DNA from 4 places in the Pseudoalteromonas sp. Scap06 genome. Region 1 is predicted to be linked to each of the others. Evidence: predicted binding sites of a transcription regulator. Region 1 holds the regulator's gene; each other region holds the start of a gene.

Region 1 (5,802 bases):
GATAATGTTTTAGCATGTAGTACGGGGTTACCTAATCTAGCCAATAAATTAGCTTGTTCGCGGCACACCCGCGCATACTTAATCGCATTAGCTACCTTACGCGGATCAGTACTAAAAACACCTTGAGTGTCAGTCCAAATAGACACTTTTTTAGCATTGCAATATCGTGCTAATAAAGTAGCACTGTAATCACTGCCGTTACGTCCTAAGGTCACGGTTTCATGTTGTAAATTAGCCGCAATAAACCCTGTAACGACATTAATTTTGCTTGTATCTATGGCTTTTAAGCACTGCTGCTGATTATTAGCATGCTGTAGCTGCCCTGCGTCTAACGTAAATAATTGCCTAGCGTCCAGAGCGCAAGCACTAACGTTAAGTTGCCCTAAGTAAGCGCTTAATAGCCTTGCAGACCATAATTCGCCATGAGCTAATAGCCACGCTTCAGTTAATATGTTTTGCTTAGCCTGCTGAGTAATAATGCTTAGCTCAGTGGCAAGTATATTGAGTGCTTCATGCTTAGCACCCGCTATAAGCAATTGTTCAATTAGCGAAGATTGATGATTACTTATTAATAAAATAATGTCAGCAATCGCTTGGGTATCTTGCTGTTCAAAGCTTTGCCACAATTTAACCAAGGTATCGGTGGTTTTACCGGCAGCAGATACCACCACACAATCCCCGGCTTGAGCATGAGTTAAAATAATATTTGCGACACTTTTAAAGCGATCCGCTGAGCTTAAACTCGAACCACCAAATTTATGAACCTGATTTACCATGTTAATACCAACTCGACTTCATGTTTTATATTTTCAAAATTGGTAGGCACTACCATAACGCCGGATGCGCCGCGTTTAGTTTCGCTGAGCCAAATGACTCACTGGCACCATTTTTTGCAGCTAAAGCATTATCTGCTTGCCCGGGGCGAACCAAATTAAATACCCTGTCTAAATCAGCAAGTAAGTCTTTTGCATCTTCAATACCCACCGAAATACGAATAAGCGTATCACCCACCCCAGCTTCTGCACGGGCAGTCGCCTCCATGCCTGCATGGGTCATGGTTGCGGGGTGACAAATCAAACTTTCAACTCCGCCTAATGATTCCGCCAAACTAAATTCATTTAAGCGCGTTAAAAACGCTGCAGCATCGTTTATATCGCCTTTGATATCAAAACTAACCATTGCACCAAAGCCAAACTGCTGCGCCTTAGCAAGCGCATGTTGTGGATGTGATTCAAGACCTGGATAGTAAACCTGAGCAACAAACGGGGAGTTTTCTAGATACTGTGCAATAGCGAGTGCATTTTCTTGGTGTTGCCTCAAACGCACGTTTAACGTGCGCAAACCTCTGAGAGTTAAATAGCTATCAAATGGCGCTCCAGTAATGCCAATATTATTTGCCCACCATGCCAGTTCTTCACCAAGCTCAGCGGTTGCTGCAATAACCGCCCCCCCAACAACATCTGAATGACCATTGATATATTTAGTAGTTGAGTGAACCACAATATCAGCACCAAATTTAATCGGATTTTGCAAAGCCGGCGATAAAAATGTGTTATCGGCAGCAACCAGAGCACCGCACTGCTTAGCAATATCGGTAACTGCTTTAATATCAGTTAATCGTAAAATTGGATTACTCGGTGTTTCAATCCAGATCAGCTTAGGTTTAATAGCAAGAATTTGCGATAAGCTTTCGCTTTTAGTGAAATCGACCACTTCTAGCTTTAACAAGCCGCGTTTTTCTAGTGAGGTAAATAAACGATAGCTGCCACCATAGCAATCGTGAGGAATCATTAACGTATCGTTACTATTTAATAATTGAGTTGTTAAGTGAACTGCCGCCATACCCGTTGCAGTAATAATGCCTTTAGCCCCGCCTTCAAGTTCAGTGAGCGCCTCAGCCAAAATGTCACGGTTAGGATTACCACTGCGGCCATAATCATATTGGCGTTTGGTATCAAAGTCAGAAAATGAGTAAGTTGTTGATAAATAAAGCGGTGGAACAACCGCACCATGCTGTTTGTCGGCTTCTATTCCACTACGAACAGCAATTGTTGCCTTATTTTTTTCACTCATTTTCGTCACCTTTACTATTTTGGAAGTTTAGACGTCTAAAAGGTAGCGCATGCAGTTTAAGATGTCAAAGCATTTAAATGTCTAGATAGCTAAATAACTAGTATTTGACTATCTTTTTTAAACCGATAGAATTTCACGCATATTTACACGCTTTGATGCTGTGTGAGCAATTTATAATCTGAGGCAACGATACATCTTATGGCTAAATGGAATGGTGAATATATTCACCCATACGCAGAACACGGGAAAAAATCCGAACAAGTAAAAAAGATCACCGTTTCGATCCCGCTAAATGTATTAAAAGTATTAACTGACGAACGTACTCGTCGTCAAATAAACAACTTGCGCCATGCAACAAATAGTGAGCTTTTATGCGAAGCATTTTTGCATGCATTTACAGGGCAACCGCTGCCTAATGATGATGATCTACGTAAAGACAACGCAGAAAAAGTACCTGAAGAGGTGAAGAAAATAATGCAAGAAATGGGACTAGAAGTGCCTATTTTAAATGAAGATTAAATTTCTTTATCTGTGTTATAAAAAAACCTCAGCAAATGCTGAGGTTTTTTTTGCGTTAATTCACACTTAAAATTACGCCATGTAGTTCTCTGGCATATCAATTTGTGCCACACCCGAATCAACTGCAGCTTGAGCAACGGCTTTGGCGATACGAGGCAATAAGCGCGGATCCATAGGTTTTGGTATAATATATTTAGCACCAAACTCTAGTTTATCGATACCTGCAGCAGTCAGTACTTCAGCCGGAACTGGCTCTTTAGCAATACTGCGAATTGCCTCTACAGCAGCTATTTTCATTTCATCGTTTATTTCACTTGCGCGTACATCTAGTGCGCCACGGAAAATAAATGGAAAACAAAGTACGTTGTTAACTTGGTTCGGATAATCAGAACGGCCAGTCGCCATAATAAGATCGTTGCGTGCAGCATGTGCTAATTGCGGATCAATTTCAGGATCGGGGTTTGAACATGCAAATACAACTGGGCGGTCAGCCATTAACTTCAAATCATCGGCGGCTAATAAATTAGGGCCTGATACACCAACAAACACATCGGCATCTTCAATTACGTCCTGTAAAGTACGTTTATCCGTATTGTTTGCAAATAATTGCTTATATTCATTTAAGTCATCACGACGTGTATGAATAACGCCTTTACGGTCTAACATATAAATATGTTCACGCAGTGCGCCACACTTAATTAAAAGCTCCATACAGGCAACAGCTGCAGCGCCGGCACCTAAACACACGATAATCGCATCTTCAATTGCTTTACCTTGTACTTCTAGCGCATTTAGCATACCCGCAGCCGTTACAATTGCCGTACCATGTTGGTCATCATGAAATACAGGAATGCTGCAACGTTCTATAAGTGCTTTTTCTATCTCAAAACATTCTGGCGCTTTAATATCTTCTAGGTTGATACCACCAAACGTGTCTGCAATATTCGCAACCGTGTTGATAAAGTCTTCGGTTGTGCGGTGCTTAACTTCTATATCAATTGAATCTAGACCTGCAAAACGTTTAAATAATAATGCCTTGCCTTCCATTACTGGTTTTGAGGCCAGTGGGCCTAAATTACCTAAGCCTAAAATTGCGGTGCCGTTAGTAATAACCGCAACCATATTTCCTTTACCAGTATACTTATAGGCATTTGCTGGATCAGCGGCAATTTCACGAACAGGTTCTGCAACACCTGGGCTATATGCGAGCGCGAGGTCTTTAACCGTCTCAGCGGGCTTGGTCAGCTCAATACTGATTTTACCTGGAACGGGATGGGCATGGTAATGTAGTGCTTGTTCACGAAAATCTGACATAACGCGATTATATCCTGCAATTTAAGTTAAAGTGAGAGGTAGTTTTATTCTACGATACCTTTATTATTTTTAAATTCCAAGCAATATCAGGTCTATCCTGTTATATGCTAGAACTCTTAATTTTAAGTGATTTATCAGCAACTTCCCTAGATTATCCTGACATTTTTAAAATATAAATTCGTCATAAAAATGAATATTACAGGTCGTTTTTACCCTTATTCAATATTTATGAAATACTCTTTTCAGTCTTAAATTAAAATAGTGAAATACCGAACTTTGTTTAACTTTAAATACAAATAACTTCACGTTAACTACATTTAAGTACCATATTTAAAGTGTAACAAATAAAAATATAGATAATATTGGCAATTTTGTCTGCAAATGTTTATGCATATTCGGAATAAGAACAGGAAATAGTTATGCAAAAATAATAAATACAAAACTGTTATAAAATGGAGGGATAAGTGAATTTTAGGCACAAAAAAAGCACCCTAAGGTGCTTTTTTTACATAGAAACAAAAAATTATTTTTTGCTGCTAAGTGCACCGAAGCGCTTGTTGAAGCGATCAACACGGCCGCCAGTGTCTAAAATCTTTTGCTTACCAGTGTAAAACGGGTGACACGCAGAACATACGTCTAAGTGAATGTCTTTACACAAAGTAGAACGAGTTTCGAATTTGTTTCCGCATGAACAAGTTGCAGAAATTACTTCGTACTTAGGGTGAATACCTTCTTTCATAGGAACCTCTAGTTAAGGCCGCATCGCTCTCCAAACCCGAAGTCTGGCACCATACGTCGTTAAAACAAATTTATTGGTCGCGAATTTTATCCAACAACCCGCACGCACACAAGCTTTAATTATTCTTTTTACTAAAAAGTCTGCAAACACCTATTGATTACTGATTTGTCGGTAGGCTTTTAATACTATTTTTAGTACATTAGGCTATTAGGTTTCTTAGTTGAGTTGTTATGTGTTTTGTTGAAGTTGCAATAAAAGTCCCCTTACCTCGCACCTTTGATTATAAAGTGGATGAGCAATTAACACCGCTGACTAAATTGCAGCCTGGCATGCGCGTACTCGTCCCTTTTGGCAATCAACGAAAAGTAGCGGTTATCCTTAGTTTAAAAACCGATACAGAAGTTCCTGAAGGCAAAATCAAATCTATTATTGAAGTAATTGATAATTCGCCGGTGTTATCTGCACAACATTTGGAGCTGCTGAAGTTTACTGCGCGTTATTATTGTTATCCACTAGGTGAAACTATTCATATTGCACTCCCCAATGCGCTGCGCCAAGGTGAATGCCCTGATAAAACCAGTATAAATATGCTGACGTTAACTGATAAAGGGGCGCTTTTACCATCTTTAAAAGCTAAAACACAGCTTAACTTGCTTAAGCAATTATCTGCATCGGGTAAATCATCATTAACGGAACTAAAAGCCCTCGGGTTTAATAAAAAGACTATTGATAGCCTATTAGCAAAAGAACTGATAGTGCAAACCATTGAACATGACAATCAATGGCAACATGCCTTTCCTACTGTGGGCACTAAGCCTCGCTTAAATAAAGAACAAGCAATTGCTTGCACTACTATAAATCAAAGTGCTGGTTTTAATAGTTTTTTACTTGAAGGTGTCACGGGTAGCGGTAAAACAGAAGTTTACCTACAGTGTCTTGAAGAGGTGTTAAAACGTGGAGAGCAAGCGTTAGTGCTTGTTCCAGAAATAGGTTTAACACCACAAACAGTGAATCGTTTTAGACGTCGCTTCCCTGACACGCCAATTATGCTATGGCATTCAGCGCTCACCGATAACGAGCGTCTGCAAACATGGCGGTTTTGTGAAAAAGGCAGTTGTGCTATCGTTATAGGTACTCGTTCGAGTATTTTTCTACCC
Region 2 (5,802 bases), 1.1 Mb from region 1:
TCCCATACTTCATTGTTTTCATCAGGTAATGATAATTCAACTTCAGGGAGGCGTTGCTCAATATCTTCTAGTTTTTCTTCAAGGCGAATTAGGCTACTGGTAATGTAATCTAGGGCGTCAAATAAGCGCTGATCTCGCTGGCTGTCGTAAGCTGTTTGAGGTGCCGTTTGTGTAGCCGCAGCTTGCTGAAGTTTGCTTTTAATCCCCAGCGTTGAAAGTAACTTAGCTTGCTTGAGTGCTTTATCTTTGGGGCAAGGGGCAAATAACGGTTTGCCATCAAAAAAAGCAGCCACTTTTTCTGGCGAGGTTTTCAGCTTTTCTGTCAGTGCAGTGGTCACTGCTTGGCTGTCTGCACCTTCTGCAAGTCCTACAAATATAACACGAAAATTGTCGGCCATTTTTTATCCCTAATACGCTTTATTGTATAAGCAGAGTATATACCTAAAATGTTAAACAGTTCGAGACTGTTTTACGACTAACTTAGTACACATAGCAAAACGGCCCTAAAAAGGGCCGTTTAAATATTAGCTAAGTGGCTTATAGACCAGCTGCTGCGCGAAGTGCGTCTGCTTTATCTGTGCGTTCCCATGGGAATTCGTCACGACCAAAGTGGCCGTAAGCCGCTGTTGGAAGATAAATAGGGCGCTCAAGATCAAGCATTTGAATTAGACCGTAAGGGCGTAAGTCAAAGTGTTCACGAATAAGTTCAATTAAACGCGCTTCTTCTAATTTACCTGTGCCAAATGTTTCAACACTGATAGAAGTAGGCTCTGCAACACCAATAGCGTAAGACACTTGAAGTTCACACTTATCAGCAAGGCCTGCAGCAACAATGTTTTTAGCAACGTAACGTGCAGCATAAGCCGCTGAGCGGTCAACTTTTGATGGATCTTTACCAGAGAAAGCACCACCACCGTGACGAGCCATGCCACCGTATGTATCTACAATGATTTTACGACCAGTTAAACCACAGTCACCCATTGGGCCACCAATAACAAAACGACCCGTTGGGTTAATGAAAAATTTAGTTGCGCTAGTAATAAGCTCAGCAGGAAGTACTGGCTTAATAATTGTTTCCATTACCGCTTCTACTAAGTCATTTTGCGATACATCTTCGCTGTGCTGAGTAGAAAGTACAACGGCATCAATACCTACTGGCTTGCCATTTTCGTATGCAAATGTAACTTGTGATTTTGCATCTGGACGTAACCAGTTAAGCTCGCCGCTTTTACGAACTTCAGCTTGACGCTGCACTAAACGGTGAGAATAAGTAATTGGAGCAGGCATTAATACTTCAGTTTCGTTACATGCGTAACCAAACATTAAGCCTTGGTCGCCAGCGCCTTGCTCTTCAGGGCTTGTACGGTCAACACCTTGGTTAATGTCTGGAGACTGTTTACCAATAGTGTTTAAAATTGCACACGAATCGGCATCAAAGCCCATATCTGAGTGTGTGTAACCAATTTCACGTACTGTTTTACGTGTAATTTCTTCGATATCAACCCATGCGCTAGTAGTGATTTCACCACCAACCATAACCATACCGGTTTTAACGTAAGTTTCACACGCTACACGGGCATGAGAGTCTTGCTCTAGGATAGCATCAAGTACCGCATCAGAAATTTGATCGGCGATTTTATCCGGATGACCTTCAGAAACAGATTCAGAAGTAAATAAATGTTTTGCCATTGTAATTATGCTCACAAATATTGCGCTTCACAAACGTCGGTATTAGCGCTAAAAAATTAAGGCGCGTATTTTATCTAAAACAAGCGAACTTGCATAGTTTTTTTACGCCTAGACGTCTAAATAAAATATATAATAGTAAAAGGTTCTTAAAAAATATTCATAATGTCCTATTTTTATGGGTTTTTAATTGCACACAGCCCCTACAATAAGTAAGAATGGAGGTATATAAATACCCGCGCAAATACATATAAAGGTAGGAGAATTCATGCCATCTCGCAAAGAACTTGCAAATGCTATTCGCGTCTTGTCAATGGACGCAGTACAAAAGGCCAAATCTGGTCACCCTGGAGCCCCTATGGGCATGGCTGATATCGCAGAAGTATTATGGCGCGATTATCTAAAACATAACCCAACAAATCCAGAGTGGGCTGACCGAGATCGATTTATACTCTCAAATGGTCACGGTTCAATGCTAATTTATTCTCTATTGCATTTAAGTGGTTATGATTTACCACTGGACGAAATTAAAAACTTCCGCCAAATGCACTCTAAAACACCAGGCCACCCAGAATATGGATACGCGCCAGGAATTGAGACCACTACGGGTCCATTAGGTCAAGGGATCACAAATGCCGTAGGTATGGCAATTGCTGAAAAAGCATTAGCCGCTCAATTTAACCGTGAAGGCCATGACATTGTTGATCACCACACTTACGCATTTATGGGTGATGGTTGTTTAATGGAAGGTATTTCTCATGAAGCCTGTTCGCTTGCTGGCACATTAGGCCTAGGCAAGTTAGTGGCATTTTGGGATGACAACGGCATTTCAATCGACGGTGAAGTTGAAGGCTGGTTTAGCGATGACACACCAGCACGTTTTAAAGCATACGGCTGGCATGTAATTAGCGACGTTGATGGCCACAACAGCGATGCTGTAAGTGCTGCAATTAGCGAAGCAAAAAGCGTGACTGACAAACCAACGCTAATTTGTTGTAAAACAGTAATTGGATATGGCTCACCTAATAAATCAGGTAGCCACGATTGTCATGGCGCACCATTAGGTGATGACGAAATTAAAGCATCTCGCGAGTTCTTAGGTTGGACGGGTGATGCATTTGAAATCCCTGCTGACATTTATGCACAGTGGGATAACAAAGAAAAAGGCCAACAGCTTGAAGCAAGCTGGGATGAGAAATTTGCTGCCTACGAGCAAGCATTCCCAGAGCTAGCAGCTGAATACAAACGCCGTACAAATTCAGATTTACCCGCTGATTGGGCTGAAAAGTCACAAGCGTATATTGAGCAGTTACAAGCAAACCCAGCAAATCCAGCATCACGTAAAGCATCGCAAAATGCATTAAACGCATTTGGTCCGTTACTACCTGAGTTTATGGGTGGCTCTGCCGATTTAGCAGGTTCAAACTTAACAATTTGGGATGGCTCTAAAGGCTTAACGGCAGACGATGCAAGTGGTAACTACGTTTACTACGGTGTGCGTGAGTTTGGTATGTCGGCAATTATGAATGGTATTGCACTTCATAAAGGCTTTATTCCTTACGGTGCAACGTTCTTAATGTTTATGGAATACGCACGCAACGCGGTTCGTATGGCTGCATTAATGAAGCAACCAAGCATTTTTGTATACACGCACGATTCAATTGGTTTAGGTGAAGATGGTCCAACTCACCAACCTGTAGAGCAAATTGCCAGCATGCGTTTAACGCCTAACCTTTACAATTGGCGCCCATGTGACCAAGTTGAATCGGCAATTGCATGGCAACAAGCTATTGAACGTAAAGACGGTCCTACATCATTAATCTTTACTCGCCAAGGCTTAGAGCAACAAGCACGTGATGCACAGCAATTAAGCGACGTTAAAAAGGGTGGTTACATCCTAAGTTGTGACGGCAACCCAGAGCTTATTCTTATTGCTACCGGCTCTGAAGTACAACTAGCGCAAGACTCTGCGAAAGAGCTACGTGCGCAGGGTAAAAAGGTACGTGTTGTATCTATGCCGTGTACTGATGCGTTTGAAGATCAATCGCCTGAGTACAAAGAAAGCGTATTACCAGCAAGCGTTTCACGTCGCGTAGCGATTGAAGCGGGTATTGCTGATTACTGGTACAAGTACGTAGGTCTAAATGGCGCCGTAGTCGGTATGACCACCTTTGGCGAGTCGGCACCAGCTAACGAGCTATTTGAATTCTTCGGCTTCACCGTAGAAAACATCGTTAACAAAGCAAACGCATTGTTTTAAGCGACTGCTTTAACATAAAAAAGCCCGCGCTGTGTAAAACAGAGCGGGCTTTTTTATGAGTTGTACTTTTATCACTGCCTCTAAAGCGCAGTGTTTCTAGCCCTCTTTGTGCATAAATCATTAAAAATTTATTTGAACACAGAGAAGTAAATGAGAAGAAAATGAGGCAATACAAAACCTAAATTACAAAGTCAATTCTGCTGTTTGATCACTTCTCTAAAGCGTAGCGTCTCATAGTCCTCTTTGTGCACAAATCATTAAAAGACCTGTTCGAAAAGTTTAGCCCGTTGCTCGAAGCAAATTCCCCTATAAAGTCGTTCATTTTTAATCTTTTGGCTGCTAAGTGAGTAATTTTCACAGCACTTAACTTGCAAGGCTTTTGTGTATCAGGCACTGTGGAGGTAGCAAAATTATAAATTAATAACAGGAGTTAACATGCCAAAGTTCGATAACGTTAGTGTGGTTAAAAAAGCCAATGTATATTTTGATGGCAAAGTATCAAGCCGAACTGTGCTTTTAGGAAATGGTGAAGCGAAAACCTTGGGTTTTATGCAACCCGGTGAATTTGAGTTTAATACCAACCAAAAAGAGTGCATGGAATTACTTGCAGGGCAGTGGGATGTGTTATTACCAGGTGAAAGCGAGTGGAAAACATTTAATGCGGGTGAGTCATTTAATGTTGATGCTAATGTTAGCTTTCATGTAAAAGTAAGTGATTTTGCAGATTATTGTTGTTCATACACAGATTAATTACATAATTGGTTGAATTATCAGCACCTCTGAAAAGCCGCTATCACGCGGCTTTTTGCATACTTAATGCTAAATGAATGATCTAAATCAGGTGGGGTAATAAATAATTGCTAAATTTAGCTATTTTCTCTTGTGTTAATTCGTTTAGCCCCCAATACTAACTATGAGGTAACATAAAAAAGGATACCCTATGAAAATTAATCTTTCTGGTCACCATGTTGACGTTACTGATTCTATTAAAGAACACATTAACGAAAAGTTTTCTAAAATTGAGAGTCATTTTCCATCATTGATAGCGCTCGACATTATTCTTTCAAAAGAGCATCACAAGTTCCAAGCAGAAATTAGTACTAATTATGAAGGTGCGCGAATATCGGTTAAAGGGGAAAACGAGGTTATGTACCCAGCTATTTCCAGCGCAGCTAAAAAACTCGATGCCGCACTAAAGCATCGTAAAGGGCAAATAAAAGCGAACTTACATGAAAAGCCTGTAAGTACCACACCTGAAATAGCACATGAAATCATCCAAGAGATGGATTTAAATTAATAACTAACAATGTGTTATTTTTAAAAAGAGCCTAAGGGCTCTTTTTTATTGTCTGTAAATTAGGTAAGTTATGCATTCACACAGTTTATTAATGATTAAAATTAATAATAAAAGCACATAACACACCAAATTTGAGAAGTTAATGCAGTACACACAAAGCACATGGAAGTCTCGGTTAGGAGCGCTCGGCCCAGGTATTTTAATGGCTACCGCTGCCATTGGTGGCTCACACTTAGTTGCATCGACTCAAGCTGGCGCATTATTTGGCTGGCAGCTATTTTGGCTTATTGTGGTGGTTAACGTTTTAAAGTACCCGTTTTTTCGTTTTGGTATGGAATACACACTCGCTACTAAAAATAGTTTAGTCGAAGGGTATAAAAACCAAGGGCCTGGCTATTTTTACAGTTTTATTGCCCTCAATATTATTGCCGCGGTGGTAAATACCGCGGGCGTATTGTTGCTTACTGCGAGCTTATTACACTACGCATTACCTATTAGTATTCCCGTTACCTTATTGTGCTGGTTAATATCGGCTGTGTGTTTAATTATATTATTACTA
Region 3 (5,802 bases), 770 kb from region 1:
AGCAGAGCAAGCTAATATTGTTGTTAGCGAGCAGCTATTTGAGGGCCAACTGTCTTTTAAAAATAATACTACACAGACAATGCAGCTCACCAATGATGGCTCAGTGCGCAGTGCATCAGCGGATGGACTATCAGCCGCGTTTATTCCCCAAGCTGCATACTCTCCCTTTTATAAACAGCTAATTGCTGATTCTGAATCGCTTTGGAAAGTTATTTCACCTACGTTAATTCAAGATTTCTATAATTTTTACCTTATAACTGAAGATAACTTTATTCGTGTTGCACCACCAAACTGGGCACTTAATGTTCCCGGAGATTATACGTTTAATCAAAGTGAAAGCTTTAATTACGCTAAGTCGTTAACCAATCCACAACGTGATCCGCAGTGGTCTAGGGTTTACTACGATAACGTATGGAACAAATGGGTTGTGAGTTTAATTGTCCCTATTTATAACGATGATGAGTTTTTAGGCGTTACAGGCAGCGATATGTCACTCGACTCCTTAATATCGCAATTACCCGTAGGCGGAAAAGAAAAACACCTTGTAGTATTTGATGAGCAAGGGCAATTATTAGCGCACCCAAACTTAGGTTCTGATAGTTATACAAAATACGGTGAGACAGGTAAAAAGCTGCTACCAGAAGACTTTATTTCCCCAGAACTAAAGCGCGTAATTGATAGCGCTGGACAAATACAGTTACCAGAATATGCCGATTCATTTTCACTAAATGATGAAGACTATATTATCAATATTCACAAAGTGGAAGGCGTAAACTGGTATGTGGGTGTATATCAAAAACGTTCCTCAACGTTATCGGCATTGAAAGATTTAAAACTTAAGTTTTTTGGTTTATTTATTCTGTATGCCATTTTAGTTGCTTTACTATTACACCAAGCACTTTACCAATTGGTATTAAGACGCTTACATTCGTTGGTTTATGCAGTTACTAACTTCGGTAAAGGTCATCTAGAAATTGAGTTTCCAAAAGAAAACAAAGATGAAATTGGCACGCTTAATGGCTCATTCAAAGACATGACCATTGAAATACGTAAACTCATTGATGGCTTAAATCAGCGTATAATAGAGAAAGAAATCGCGGAGAAAGCAGCAAACCGCTTATCTAAAGCGGTTGCGTTCTCGGGTACGGGCGTGGTGATCACCGATGAAAATTTTGTCATTGAATACGTTAATCCAAAAATGTTGGAGATGACTGATTTTGTCGAGAATGATTTCTTACGCCAGCCATTACTGACAATTATTGCCAATGAGATGACCATGTTGGTAGAGGATATTGACATTGATTTGCGTAATCGTAATTACTGGCGAGGAGATACGCTTATAGAAGCGCTAAATAAGCCGCCAATATGGGTATCGCTCAGTGTGTCACCTATTCGAGAAGATGGTGGTAAAATCACTAGTTACGTGGCATCAGCACAAGATATTTCGTTTGTGAAAGAAAGTCAGCGAAAAATGGAACAGCTCGCTTATTTTGACACACTAACTGGGCTGGCTAATCGTACATTCTTTAGAATGCAACTTAGAAAGTCGATGGCGCTTGCTGAAAGAGGGCGTTACTCGTTTGCTTTATTTTATTTTGATCTGGATGAGTTTAAGCGTATTAACGATACCTTAGGCCATGATGCGGGCGATCAGCTATTGGTTGAAGTGGCAACACGCTTAAAACAGCGCTTACGAGCGGAAGATACCATAGCCCGTTTAGGGGGGGATGAATTTGCTGTTCTACTTAGTGGTATTGAACATCAAAAAGAAGCATCTGAAGTCGCTGACACTATACAAAAAACCTTAAATCAGCCGATAAAACTTGGCAGCAATGAAGTGATTGTTAGTGCAAGTATTGGTATTACCTTAGCGCCTTTTGATAGCCTAGAAGAAGATCAGTTATTAAAGCATGCCGATTTAGCTATGTATGAAGCAAAAGCCAAAGGGCGTAATACCTTCCATTTTTATAGCCAAGATTTAAATGCAGCAGCTAATGAACGATTATTCCTAGAAAATGAGTTGCGTCATGCGATTAAAGAAAAGCAACTCACGTTACATTACCAGCCACAAGTTGATTGTCGCGATAATAGCGTGGTGGGGTATGAAGCATTACTTCGTTGGTTCCATCCTACGCAAGGGTTTATTCCTCCGACTAAGTTTATTCCGATAGCTGAGGCAACGGGTTTAATTGTGGAGCTCGGTAAATGGGTGCTACAACAAGCGTGTGAGTTTACGAAGCGACTAGAACAACAAGGTAGAGCAAGTAATATGTCGATCAATCTGTCAGCAAGACAGTTTAAAGACGCAAGCTTAGTGCCTATGCTGAAAAAAATAATTATAGAGACGCAGATTAATGCTAAAAGTCTGCATCTTGAATTAACCGAAAGCATGCTGATGGGGAATGTTGAAGCGGCTATTGAGCAGTTACATCAACTTAAAAAGTTGGGTATCTCAATTTCTATTGATGATTTTGGTACGGGTTATTCTTCACTTAGTTACCTTAAGCGTTTCCCTGTCGATATTCTTAAAATTGATCGCTCGTTTGTCAAAGATATACCTGAGGATGATAACGACATGGAGATCACTGCGGCCATTATTGCTATGGCACAAAAGCTGAAGCTTGATGTAGTTGCCGAAGGGGTCGAAACAATCGAGCAAGTTGAGTTTTTACAAAACAATAATTGTTTTATTGTTCAAGGCTATTATTTTAGTAAGCCAGTGGCTGAGGATGATATTCCCGCATTATTTGATCAATTAGCAGCGCTAAAAATTATTAAATAAGCAAGAATTGCGGGTTAACCACCCGCAATTTTTACTTTAAATTTTAATCCTTCTAAAATCGCTTTTAATTTGTCGCGATCATCACCTTGTACTTCAATAACACCTTCTTTTACTGCGCCCCCTTGGCCCATCTTACTTTTTATTGTTTTTGCTAACTTTTTCAAATCATGCTGTTGTGGATCAAGACCAACAACCAGCATTACACCTTTACCTTTTCGGCCTTTGGTTTGACGTTCTATGCGAATTGACCCGTCTTTAAATAGTTTTACATCCAGTTCTTTTTCTGGCTTTGGCTGATCAATTCGCCCTGTTGCTGTTGAATACACTAAGTGACTATCACTCATAATTAACCTACTTAAGATTGAATATAATAATGCGGCAAATAATAACAAATTTGTGAAGCAAAGGCGTAATTTTTGCACCTAAGCTGAACACCTTTTAATGCCCCCAAAGATAAAGCAACCAGTTTAAATACCGCAATTATATCTATGAATAAAAGTGTTTAAAGATTTTAAAAAAGCACTTTAAATTGGCTAGCACTATAAAAACATCCATGCTACTATTTCGGCATTATAGATGTATGGACGTCCAAATGGTTAATTCTTACTTAGAGTATGCTCAACTTAATGTTGAGCCACAGTTAATTCACGCTGAGCTAGAAAAGCTTGAGCAATACCTAAATAAAAATGCTGCACCAGCCGTGCGTTGGGAATATCAAATTCCTGAGCTAGGTGAAGGTGGGGCATGTAGTTTATTTGGTTACCTACAGGATGAGCCGTTTAAACTAAGCGATTATGTCAGCCAAAGTACGCAAACAACTGAAAAATTAGCGCAACTTCAATTGATTGTTGACTACGTCATTGAAAACACAAAGCTTGATTGGTACGGCATTTATCAGAATACCCACACCAATGAAGGGGAGCAGTTATTAAAGCTGGCTTATTTTGGTGCGCCGAGTCGTCCTTTATTTCCGCTTACTGCTGAATTTGCGACTGCCAGCAATAACGTTCAAGTAGCGCTTAGTGGTAAAGGGCGCGTTATTAATAATGTTGAGCAGTATTTAGCGGCAGGCGGTGAATATTACACCTGTGATCCGAAAGTAAAAGCAGAAGCCTGTTTACCGCTATTTAATGCACAACATCAGTGTATAGGTATTGTTGATGGTGAAGCCTTCAGCACTGATTTTTTTGATAAAGCGACGCTCGCGTTATTAATTGCGTGCTGCATTAAAATTCCTCACTTTTTAGTGTAAATAACACTAGTCAATCTAGTGAGTTTTTATGTTAAGCTTATCGCAACAGCTAACCCCTAAATAACGAAGAGATAGCCAATGTTCTCAGTATTAAAACCATTACCAACAGACCCTATTCTTGGCCTTATGGCGGCCTACAAGCAAGATACTAACCCAAATAAGATTGACTTAGGGGTTGGTGTATATAAAGACGAGCAGGGGAATACCCCAGTATTAAAGTCAGTAAAAAAAGCAGAAGCATTTCGTTTAGAAAATGAAATGAGCAAATCTTACATTGGTCTTGCTGGTAATTTAGATTACTGTCAACAAATGGAAAATCTTCTACTAGGTGAACACCCTGCATTATTAGCTAACCGCGTACGCACAGCACAAGCTCCTGGCGGTACTGGTGCACTTCGTGTTGCTGCAGAATTCATTGTACGTTGTAATCCAGATGCAACTGTATGGGTAACCAATCCAACGTGGGCAAACCACATTAGCTTATTTGAAGCTGCAGGCTTAACGGTAAAAGAATACCCATACTACGATTACGAAAACAAAGATTTATTGTTTGATGAAATGGTTGAAACACTAACACAGGTGCCTAAGGGCGATGTGGTGTTATTACATGCATGTTGTCACAACCCAAGTGGTATGGATTTAAACGAAACACAATGGAATACTATTGCTGAACTTGCAAAAGATGTGGGTTTTACGCCATTAATTGATATTGCATATCAAGGTTTTGGCTCTTCTTTAGAAGAAGATGCGAATGGTTTACGTATTTTAGCCAATGCGGTTGAAGAGTTGATCATTTGTTCATCATGTTCTAAAAACTTCGGCTTATACCGTGAGCGTATTGGTGCCTGTTCAATCATTGCAAAAGACAGTGCAACAGCTGATATTTCAAACTCGGTGTTATTAAGTGTGGTACGTAGCATTTATTCTATGCCGCCAGCGCACGGTGCAGACATTGTAAACACTATTTTAAGCAGCACAGAATTAACGCAGCTATGGCACAGTGAACTTGATGAAATGCGTAACCGTATTAATGGTTTACGTAGTTTAATTAAAGACAGCCTGGCAGCAAAAGATATTGCTCAGGACTTCTCGTTTATTGACCGCCAACACGGTATGTTCTCTTTCTTAGGTATTAATAAAGAGCAAATCGAGCGCCTACAAAAAGAATACGGTATTTACATTGTCGGTTCTAGCCGTGTTAACGTAGCAGGTATTAGCCAAGCAAATATCAACTACTTTGCTAACGCAGTTGCTGATGTTTGTAAGTAATCAGTAAGAAGCTTTGGCTTTTAAATAATAAAAAAACCGCACACTCGTTGCGGTTTTTTATTGTTTCTATAATGGCTTAAAGCCAGCGAATAGCACCTGAAATACGTTCATTATACATATCAACTGGTGAGCCAAGGCTTGCAATTAGCACGGTATCGGCCTGTTTGCCACGATTTATATGGCCAGCATAGCGAGAGTCATTAAAATCATCAGAGCCAATTTCAAAAATTTGGTTATCGCTTGGCACAATAAACACGGTCATAGGCCCAAAGTCAGACTCAAACACTAAATGTAAGCCTCTCTCACCTTGAAAATCGCAAAAGGTAACGTAAGTGACTTTACCAGGCAAATCACTAATTTGACCGCCAAGTAAAGCCAGCTTTTCATTAACAGCTTGTATGCTAATTGGTTGAGTCTTATTTAATGCATAAATTTCATGGTAAACATGAGCTAGTGCATGCTCACCAGCCGTTTGATTAATGCTTTGCTCTTCGCTAAA
Region 4 (5,802 bases), 1.1 Mb from region 1:
AGCTAAGCGGTGCGCTTGTATCGCATGAAACCCTTTTAAATTTAAAATCACAGTAAGGTAGGTTTCGGCCGCAGGGTCACGGTCTTTTACCGCTTTAATATCATGAGCAACATACGTCAGCATCCGGTCACACTTTACAAAAGCTTGGTCAAACAGCTCACGGATTGTAAAGGCAGAAACCACAGCGTCAGCTAGTTTATTAGCAACAATAAAACTCAATGCAGACCCTAAGCATTCGTGATTTAAAATACACGAATACACATGGCTCGCTAAAAGAGGTTCACGGGTTACTACTTCATTTGCTTCACTGCGAAGCTGTTGCCAAATTTCATGACGCATAATAATGCCTTAAGATTAGTACAAAGAGCCTACCGCTAATTCTAACGGATTTAGCCGCCTAGGTGTTAATCCCTTTGTTATTTGTTCTAGTTATTAGATATAACCAGGGTCTGTTGACCTTTCAAGGTTAAATTTGCAGCAGCCTGTTTGGTATTTAAGCAAGGCAGAGCCTATGCAGTGTGGTTATTCCTCATAAGTAGATGAAGGCGCTACCCGAAGGGTTCTGCCTAGAGGCGATTTACTCTTTGTTGTCTACATGGATGTAGGTAAGGGGCGTGAGCAGGACGCGGAAGCTTTGCTCGGTTTTTACTTATTCTTACATGGATGTAAGCCAGTAGAATAACGCAGGAGCAGTTATCGAGCCCACTAGGTTACAAACCTCGCGCCGCGATTAAACCGCCCCTAGTTTGAACAAATTTTAATCCGCAAAGGTTAACAGACCCAAGTATTTACAACCTAAAATATAAAAATGCCCCAATGCTTAAGGCTCCGGGGCATTTTTTAATACTTAAAAACTTAAATTATTGAAATACTTTATCCACCTTCACTACTTCAATATTTTTCGTTGGTATTGCCAGTTTGTAATCAGCAATCACTTTATCTTCAGCCACTAACTCGGCAGGTTTATCGGTGTTATACACCATAGGCGAGGTTTGCATAGTTGCTAAACGTTTTTGCATATCTTCACCATCACCGGTAACAAACACATAGTGAATATTCTCGGTTTGTAGGTTGTCTTTAATCACTCGATTTACATCGTCAACAGTCAATGTTTTCAGTTTGCTTGTAACGTAGTTTACAAAACTATCGGTGTTATAAAACTCGCTATCTAGCGCATAACCTAACTGACGATTTTGACTAGCAACCATTTGCGGCACAAAGTTAATTAAAAAGTTACGTGTGGCTTCAAAATCAGCCTCAGTCATGCCATTTTTAATTAATTTATCTAGCTCAAATAATGCGGTACGGGTAGCAAAATGCGCATCGTTGTTTGAGCGCAGTGGACGCAGCCACACCTGGAATATTTGCTCCGAGCGGCCTAAGTTTGCATCAGGTTTAGTTTGAAACATACCCCTAGGGAAGTATTCAATATAGGCGTAATCGCCATAGTTCATGCCACGCGTTTGACGAATACGTTCGTACAAGTAACTGTTAGAACTACGATGCTCACCAAAGTACGAACGCACTAGCCACAATGCAGTCCAGTCTTCGCTGCTACGAATTGTATCAATAGGAAAGCCAAACGATACAGCTGTTGATTGCGCTGACTTTTCAACAATTGTTGCATGATGACCTTTAAGCTCTGGCGCATCAGGGATTGTTAAGCGGCTTTGTTCGCCTTTTGGAAGTGTCGCCAAGTCAGCTAACATTTGTGCTTTAAGTTTTTCAGGTACGGCACCAATTAAACCCACAGTAAGTTTAGCTTGTGTAAGTTCAGCATTATAAAACGCTTTAACATCATCAAGAGTCAGCGCTTCTAAATCAGATAAGTCACCGTAGTTATAGCTTTCATAAGGGTGGCCTTTATAAAGCACGCTGTAGAGCACTTCTTTACCCAACTCTTCGTCGTTAGAAGCTTTTAAGCCTGATTTAATGCCATCGATCATTTCTTTTTTCAGGCGCTTAAAGTCATCTTCTCTAAAGCCTGGGCTTAACAGCTGCTCACTCACTAAAGCATACCACTGAGCAGCATTATCTTTATGAATACGCCCTTGGAACGACAGCATTTCTTTATCTATTTGATAACCAAAACTACCCGCCAGCGGATACATTGCCTTTTTAATATCTTTGTAACTCATTGAGGTTGAGCCACCTTGCGCCAGCATTGCGGCAGTTAAAGCCGCTACGCCTTTTTTACCCTGCGGATCGGCAGCGGCACCGGTATTAAATAATAAGTTAATATCGATTAACGGCGAGCTATTGGTTTTATCAAGCACCTTAAAGATAGGCTTACTCGGTGCTTGCTGATACTTAGCTACCAAGGCATTTAAGTCGCTTTCTTGCTCAAAACCAGGGGCTTTATCAAGTGCCGACATAGTAATTGTGGTGCGGGCATTATCAACAAAATACTTATTTGCAACGGCTCTAATATCTTCGCTAGTGATATTGTCTGCCGATTTATACAGCTGATTAATCACCTCAGGATCGCGCTCAAAATGCATATAGCTGGCAAGTGTAGAGGCAATTGCTTGCGATGAATCTAAACCATTTATAAAACTGTATTTAAGGTTAGACTTTAAATCGCTGAGTTTTTGGCTATCAACCAACTCGGTACGCGCTTTAGCATACGTACGATTAATGGCATCACGTACTGTGGCTAAATCATCGGCATTTTCAACTTTTACAAATACATGCAGTAACCCTGGATCTTTTGTCTCTGGGTTGTAGGTAAACATTTGACTCGCTATTTGCCTTTCTACTACCAGCTCTTGGTAAATATCTGAATTGCTAGAAAAATAAAGCTGCGAGAGTAAATCTAATGCGGCTCTGTCTTTTTTCTGAGGCTCCCATGCGGCGCCTTTATACGACACAAGTAACCAGTGACCAGGTAATCCTTCGTTTTGCTCATGCACATATTTTGGCGCTTGTTGAGTTGGCTCTTTTGGAATATCAGCAACATAGTCGCCTTTTTGCCAGTTACCCCAGTGCTTTTTAACCATCGCCATGGTCTCTTTTGGCTCAACATCACCAACAATCACAAGCGATACATATTCAGGCTTATAAAACTTAGCAAAAAATTCTTTACCGTAGGCCATTTGATCTGGCATGGCTTCAATATCTTCAAAAAAGCCCATAGTAGTGTGTTTATAGGTATGTTTATCGAACGCTTCTTGGCGTACCGCACTTAATAATTTACGAATTGGACTGGCATTATTTTTTAAGTACTCGCCTTTAACCGTTAGCGCTTCCGTTCTAAATTGTTCTTCGGTGTAGCTTAAGTTTTGAAAAATATCAGCTTCAATCTCAAGTACTTTATCAAGATGCTGTTTTGAAAAATTTAAGTGGTAGTTAGTGTAATCGTTAGTTGTATAGGCGCGGTTATCAACCCCTGAATTTTTTAGAATATCTGAATACACATCTTGCGGAAACTTTTCAGAGCCTTTAAACATCATGTGTTCAAAAAAGTGAGCAAAACCAGTTTTACCCGCTTCCACTTCATTACGCGAGCCAACAGATACAGGTATTTGTAGCGATACTACATCTGGGTAATCGGTTTTAACTACCATAACGCGCAAGCCGTTATCTAGCTCTTCTATTAGGTAATCTTGTGAAAAAACACGCTCATCTGCTTTATTAACTTGTTCTTGTTGGGCTACTGTTTGCGTGTTTTGACTTTGCTGCATAGCGCAACCCGTTAAAGCCAGCGATACCGCTAGGCTAGTTGCCAATAATTTAAATTTCATTGTTATCCCTTTTTAAATTGAGCAATTTTTAAAACATTTACCAAACTAAGTATGCCGTAAAGTAATTAAATATAAGAGCCCTAAGCCTATTAATTATGTAAACAACTGTGTCAGTTATTGCTGGTAACTTGGTTTAACTATGAAAATAATTCACGTTAGTTGAGAAACTTTCAATAAATAAATCTATCTAGACGTCTAAATGGCTGCTATATTAAATCCATCATCACAAATTAAGCTGGAATGGGGATTATGGCTTTATCACTTCAAGAAAAAATACAGGACACCAACCAAGGTGTTTACCTAATTGGCACAACACCGCCAAAAATTGGGACTGATAAAGCGCAATTAAAAATCATTGCCGAAAAGTTATTAGGCCGTTTACACGAAATTGAATATGACGGCGTAGTTATTTATGACATTCAAGATGAAAGTAGCCGTACAGAGCAAGCGCGTCCATTTGCATTTAAGCAAACAGTTGATCCGCGCGAGTACAGCCAACTCTTACGAGGCTTATCTGATCTTGATGTAATTACTTATAAAAGTGTAGCTCAGCGCGGTGTGAGTGAGTTTAAAGCGTGGTTAGATGAAACCAAAAATGACTACGATTTAAAAAACGTGGTGTTAGTGGGTAGCCCTTCATCAGCAGGTGATATAAAGCTGAGCTTACCGAATGCCTATAAAACACTGGCAGAGCAGTCTGAAGATTTCTTTTTAGGTGGTGTAACCATTGCTGAGCGCCATGCCAATAAGCGCAACGAGCACCAACGCTTAATAGAAAAAACAGCACAAGGATGCCAGTTTTTTATCTCTCAAGCCGTTTACAATGCACAAGCAACCATAGATTTAATAACCAGTTATGCGCGCACATGCAAAGCACAAGGCCTGACACCTAATCGGATTATATTAACCTTTACGCCTTGTGGTGGTGAAAAAACCTTGGAGTTTATGCAGTGGCTAGGTATCTCGGTGCCAGAGGCAACTAAATGGCGCATGCTTGATTCGGAAAATACACTAAGCGAATCAGTGCGTATTTGTCGTGAAAATCTCGACTCAATTTTAAAAAGCTGTGCGCACTTAGGTGTGCCACTGGGTTTAAATATTGAAAGCTTAACCAATCGTAAAGAAGAAATAGATGCGTCTATTAACTTATACCGTTTATTAAAAGCCACAATGGAACTCAACCTTGCGGAGAAACTGATAGCGTAAAGTTAAACTGATTTATACCGTACTTGGCAAGCTGCTGGCTTGCCTTTTTTATATTTCCAAGTTAGTTAATAAAATAATTGAAAACAAAAGATTAAATACACACCCATTTTGCTATTACTTCAAACATACTTTCAACTTTAATAGGCTTTGAAATATAGCCATTCATACCGCAACCTTTCGCCTTTAGTAAATCGGTTTCTCTTGTATTAGCAGTCATTGCAATAATGGGTAAATTTTTAAACTTTGCTTGTTTTTTTATTTCTTTGGCTGCTGTGTAACCATCCATTCGGGGCATCTGGCAATCCATTAACACCCCATCATAGGTTTTATTTTTTAGCGCTTCTAATGCCTCAATACCATCATTGGCAACATCAACGATTAAGCCTTTTTTGCGAAGTATTTGTGTTGCTACTTGCTGATTGAGCGGATTGTCTTCAACCAATAAAATATGAATACCTTGAAGCTTTTGTAATGCATTTTGTGTATCTGAGCTCTCTTGTGATTCTGGCTTATTAAGTGTTTTTATATGCATAATTTGTAAAAGTACATTGTATAATGTGCTTTTAATAATTGGTTTGATCAGCACTTTATAAGTGTTATCAGCAAATCCTAGTAGGCTTTCGTTGAGTGCTTTATTTTCACAAGGTGCTACTACGATTAGCTTTTTCGCATTTAATTTGAGTTCACTTCGAAGAGACTGCGCAGCCCTGTCATTATTTAAATTTAAAGTACGCCAATCTATAAAAATAAAGTCGTAATCATGTAAGGCGCTTAACCGGTCTAGCACTTGGTTGATATTATTTGCAATATCAACTTTAACTTCAAATCCAATAAGCAGCGTTTGTAATGATGC

The links. The regulator MetJ, encoded in region 1, represses methionine synthesis genes. The targets are predictions, from matches to a motif close to TAGACGTCTAGACGTCTA.
Positions count from the first base shown of each region.
Region 2: metK (methionine adenosyltransferase) is a predicted target of MetJ. The motif match lies at 1,791-1,808, and genes of this name have one in related genera.
Region 3: FLM47_RS05050 (translation initiation factor) is a predicted target of MetJ. The motif match lies at 3,356-3,373, and genes of this name have one in related genera.
Region 4: FLM47_RS12155 (methylenetetrahydrofolate reductase) is a predicted target of MetJ. The motif match lies at 3,932-3,949, and genes of this name have one in related genera.

Region 1 covers NZ_CP041330.1:326,196-331,997, reverse strand. Annotated here, with positions in the region: gene metL (bifunctional aspartate kinase/homoserine dehydrogenase II) at 1-776, opposite strand, end outside; gene metB (cystathionine gamma-synthase) at 826-2,073, opposite strand; gene metJ (met regulon transcriptional regulator MetJ) at 2,272-2,592, shown strand; gene FLM47_RS01495 (malic enzyme-like NAD(P)-binding protein) at 2,665-3,906, opposite strand; gene rpmE (50S ribosomal protein L31) at 4,430-4,645, opposite strand; gene priA (primosomal protein N') at 4,876-5,802, shown strand, end outside.
Region 2 covers NZ_CP041330.1:2,579,574-2,585,375, reverse strand. Annotated here, with positions in the region: gene FLM47_RS12035 (hypothetical protein) at 1-398, opposite strand, end outside; gene metK (methionine adenosyltransferase) at 538-1,689, opposite strand; gene tkt (transketolase) at 1,955-3,946, shown strand; gene FLM47_RS12020 (pyrimidine/purine nucleoside phosphorylase) at 4,382-4,696, shown strand; gene hpf (ribosome hibernation-promoting factor, HPF/YfiA family) at 4,887-5,243, shown strand; gene FLM47_RS12010 (NRAMP family divalent metal transporter) at 5,386-5,802, shown strand, end outside.
Region 3 covers NZ_CP041330.1:1,095,016-1,100,817, forward strand. Annotated here, with positions in the region: gene FLM47_RS05045 (EAL domain-containing protein) at 1-2,782, shown strand, start outside; gene FLM47_RS05050 (translation initiation factor) at 2,797-3,126, opposite strand; gene FLM47_RS05055 (GAF domain-containing protein) at 3,375-4,034, shown strand; gene FLM47_RS05060 (amino acid aminotransferase) at 4,113-5,303, shown strand; gene FLM47_RS05065 (DUF3379 family protein) at 5,380-5,802, opposite strand, start outside.
Region 4 covers NZ_CP041330.1:2,614,000-2,619,801, forward strand. Annotated here, with positions in the region: gene cysE (serine O-acetyltransferase) at 1-339, opposite strand, end outside; gene FLM47_RS12150 (pitrilysin family protein) at 861-3,743, opposite strand; gene FLM47_RS12155 (methylenetetrahydrofolate reductase) at 3,993-4,949, shown strand; gene FLM47_RS12160 (response regulator) at 5,041-5,802, opposite strand, start outside.